Regions from separate parts of the Lysinibacillus sp. K60 genome, predicted to be linked through region 1. Evidence: riboswitches for the same ligand, from Rfam matches in the RefSeq annotation. Region 1 holds a riboswitch; the other holds the start of a gene.

Region 1 (2,210 bases):
AGTCTAATTTCTTTTAAAGCTAGAAAAGAAATTAGACTTTTTATTAATTAAATATGATATTCGATTTCATCTACAAAATCCCATTCATATGGTGTTTCTTGGTAAACATAGTAGTTCAACCAGTTAGAGAATAATAGATGCGTATGGGCACGCCATGTATTCATCGGCACTTGTGTCGGATCGTCATTCGGGAAGTAGTTTACAGGAACAGCGATATCTATGCCCTTCGCCACATCGCGACTGTATTCATCGGCTAGCGTTGTCGCATCATACTCTAGATGCCCCGTAATCATAATATTTTTATTATCTTTTGATTGTACAATAAATACCCCTGCATCCTCTGAATAGGATAATAATCGTAGATCTGGATGATTGCGAACCTCGTCAATCGAAACAGATGTATAGCGTGAGTGGGGCGCAGTAAATAAATCACTAAAGCCACGTACCAAATCTACAGTTAAATCTGTAATCACATGGGAATAGACACCTGAGCATTTAGCAGAAAGCTCGACCTTCCCAATGCCATAATGATGATACAATGCAGCCTGTGCCCCCCAACATATATGTAGCACGGATGTCACATTCTTTTTAGACCAATCCATAATTTCTGAAATTTCCTGCCAATAGTTGACCTCTTCAAAAGCCATTTTTTCTACTGGCGCACCAGTTATAATCATACCATCATAGCGGCGGTGTCGAATCTGATTGAACGTTGTGTAAAAAAGCTGCAAATGGGATTTACTCACATTTTTAGACTCGTGTGTGGCTGTATTCAAAAAGGTAATATTCACCTGTAATGGTGTATTCCCCAATAAACGTAATAATTGGAGCTCTGTTTTTTCTTTTTCAGGCATTAAATTTAATATTAATATATTTAATGGACGGATTTGCTGTGTTTTCGCACGATCTTCTTCCATGACGAAGATTTTTTCCTCACGTAAATGTTCTCCAGCTGGTAAATTTTTCGGAATATTAATTGGCATCTTGCTTTCCCCTCTCTATAATCACTCTCTTTTAGCAAACCTTGCTTGCATAGGATGCAACGAAATTAAAAAATCCTCCTCATTCCATACGAGATAGAATGAGAAGGATTTTTTTCACGTCCACTCTTATCTCTCAAAGGAAAAAATCCTTTGCTGGAATTAGCACCTTTCTAACAATTGTTAGAGGTTGCTGAAGCGTCATCGGGCCAAATCCCTCAGCTTCTCTTGATAAGATTATTTAATTATCTTGAATTGTAACACGAACTAGTTAGAATATCAATAATTCATAGAATATTTTGTGATTCATGTGCATGTTCCTTGCTCAATTGATGTACACTAAGCTTGCTATATGTGGTGTTTCTGCATTTAAAATTTATGGTAAACATGCCGTAATTATGTTACCATATACTTTTAGTAAGAGAGAGGAACGTGAATAGTTTGATTAAAATTGAATTTCCAAAACCAGATCTAGTAATCCGTCAACGTGAACAAGATTTAAAACCAGGTGATGTGCCAATCACACCTTACTTCGGTTTTATTGACTTCCATAAAATCACACGTGATAAAGGCGGCATTTTCTTATTCTATAATGACAAGAATGAGCTATTATTTGTTGGGAAAGCACGTAAAATTCGTCAACGTATTAAAAAACATTTCGAGGATAATGTATCTCCGATGAAAAACCATCGTGATGAAGTGTTCAAAATTGAAGTCTATGAAGTAGAAGATCCAATGGAACGTGAAATTTACGAAACATACGCGATTAATACTTTCCGCTCTAAATATAACGTAGACAAAGTCTTTTATTAGACATCTCATAAAGAAACCGAAATCTCATCTAAAGATTTCGGTTTCTTTTATCACATAATGGTCATACGATCAATGGGCGTACTCTGACCGTTTATTCGCAAATCAATGGTATCAAGCTCAGGATTCTTGACGGTGATTTGAAAAACATAGGGCTGAGCCTCTTTCTTTTGCTCGCTGCCTTCTTCTAACTGGATGATAAGCCTATTTCCCTCAGCTGTAATACTTGCCAATACATTCCCTTTTGAATAATAAACAAGATAATATGGAGCATCATTTTCATGTAATAGTTGTATTCTGTCATTAGAAACAATATTTTTTTGGACATTATCTGGGACAACCGTTAGCTCATGAATCGTTGGTGGATTGGTTGGTGGTGTAGCATTACAGGCTCCTAGCATGAGTAAGCTCATTAAACCT
Region 2 (2,210 bases), on a different contig from region 1:
ATATCGTTTAAAAAAGGTTTATCTTCTTTAATTGATCGACTTGAACAAACCTTATCCGATGTAGAAATTATCAAGGGTGTTACTACGTTAAATGTTCAAAAACAAGATAAGAACTACACTATTACCTTAGCTAATGGTGAAATTATTGAGTCAGATTATGTCGTTTTAGCATTACCGAACGATACTGTCCAAAATCTGCTACAGGATGAATCTTTAAACCGCTATTTTGATCGATTTACGACAGCGTCAGCGATTACTATCTATTTAGGTTTTGATGTGCCAGATGCTAAATTGCCAGCAGATGGAACAGGCTATATTGTTTCCCATAATTCAGACGTTACTTGTAATGCAGCAACTTGGACTAGTCGTAAATGGAAGCATACATCGAAAGAAAATAAATTACTTGTGCGACTCTTTTATAAGAGCATCAATCCAGCCTATGAGCAACTACGTGCCATGACGGATGAAGAATTGGCAGCAGTTGCTTTAGATGATGTGAGAAAGAGCCTAGGAATAGAGGAGCAACCAACCGTTGTGAATGTAACAAAATGGATTGATCAAATGCCTAAATATGATCTAGCGCATCGTGAGGCATTACAAGGATTACTACAAGAATTACATGAAAAATATCCTAATTTATCGATTGCAGGGTGCTCATATTTTGGCGTAGGTATCGGTGCTTGCATTCAAAATGGGAAAAAAATTGGCGAAGAGCTTGCAAAGGAACTTGCCAATTTCTAAGATTTTAAGTGAAAAAAAACTTAGTTATGTGAAATAGTCTTGACTCATTCGTCAGTAAACGATATGATTCTTTTAATTATTTAAAAAATTCATACTTAATTCTTATCAAGAGAAGCAGAGGGACTGGCCCATTGAAGCTTCAGCAACCAACTTTATTGTCAGGTGCTAAATCCAGAAGACCGTTGAGTCGAAGATGAGAAGGAACAACAATGATGAATCGTTAAAGCCTTCTTTTTTATGAAAGAAGGCTTTTTATTATATAGAGACATAGAAAGAGAGGCTAATTTTATGGGATTGCTTGAAAGGTTAAAAACGCATGTATTGACGGCAGACGGTGCAATAGGCACAGTGCTATATGGCTATGGATTGGAGTATTGCCATGAGGAAATGAATGTTCAGAGACCCGAGTTAATTGAAAAGATTCATAGAGAATATATTGCAGCTGGTGCTGACATCATTCAAACGAATACGTACGGTGCAAATGCCATTAAATTAGCTCGCTATGGATTAGAATCACGTGTCCAACAATTTAATGAAGCTGCTATCACCATCGCAAAACGAGCAGCGGCTGATGGCGGTCAATTTGTTTTAGGAACAATTGGTGGTATTCGGGGAATTCGTAAAAGTGATGCAACCTTGGATGAAATATTAGCGACTATTGAAGAACAAGCAAGAGTCTTACTTGCAGGGAATCCAGATGGCCTTTTACTTGAAACTTATTATGATTTTGAAGAATTAACAGCAACCTTAAAGATGCTACGAGAAAAAACAAAATTGCCGATTATTGCACAAGTTTCTATGCATGAGCCTGGTGTTTTACAAAATGGGATGTCTTTAAATAATGCTCTCCATGAGCTTGAAGCCCTAGGTGCTGATATTGTTGGTGTCAATTGTCGACTAGGTCCACACCATACAATTCTGGCATTTGAGGGTGTAGAACTTCCTCATAAGGCATTTATGTCAGCCTATCCAAATGCTTCACTTCTGGACTTAGAGGATGGGCGTGTCGTTTATGAGTCAGAAGCTGATTATTTTGGTCGAGCGGCTGTTGAATTGCGTGATCAAGGTGTACGCTTAATAGGGGGCTGCTGTGGTACAACACCCAAACATATTGCAGCAGCAAAGAAGTATTTAGAAGAGTTATCACCGGTTCAGGAGAAGCATGCGAAGCCTAAAAAGATTGAGATTGTTCGGGAAGCGGAGCCAACAAAGTATGAGCCTCTTCATGAAAAAGTTAAACGTGAACGCTCTGTCATAGTAGAGTTGGATACACCTAGACATTTAGAGATCGATGGGTTCCTTGAAGGAGCAAAGCAATTATATGATGCAGGTGCAGATGTAGTTATGATGGCAGACAATTCACTGGCCTCTCCACGTATTAGTAATATTGCAATGGGCGCATTGTTGAAGAGCACACATAGTGTACGCCCACTAACTCATATTACATGTCGCGACCGTAATTTAATTGG

Evidence for each region. A riboswitch is a leader RNA that binds a small molecule or an ion and turns the genes downstream of it on or off. The one in region 1 is predicted to bind S-adenosylmethionine.
Region 2: it holds a riboswitch for S-adenosylmethionine, as region 1 does, so the genes downstream of both, HCH28_RS21280 (bifunctional homocysteine S-methyltransferase/methylenetetrahydrofolate reductase) here and metA (homoserine O-acetyltransferase MetA) in region 1, are expected to answer to the same signal.

What each region holds. Positions count from the first base shown of each region.
Region 1 covers NZ_JAASJR010000012.1:22,724-24,933, forward strand. The annotation lists gene HCH28_RS20555 (GerAB/ArcD/ProY family transporter) at 1-7, shown strand, start outside; gene metA (homoserine O-acetyltransferase MetA) at 48-983, opposite strand; SAM riboswitch class I at 1,107-1,218, opposite strand; gene HCH28_RS20565 (nucleotide excision repair endonuclease) at 1,422-1,793, shown strand; gene HCH28_RS20570 (hypothetical protein) at 1,844-2,210, opposite strand, start outside.
Region 2 covers NZ_JAASJR010000013.1:26,363-28,572, reverse strand. The annotation lists gene HCH28_RS21285 (protoporphyrinogen oxidase) at 1-741, shown strand, start outside; SAM riboswitch class I at 841-941, shown strand; gene HCH28_RS21280 (bifunctional homocysteine S-methyltransferase/methylenetetrahydrofolate reductase) at 1,030-2,210, shown strand, end outside.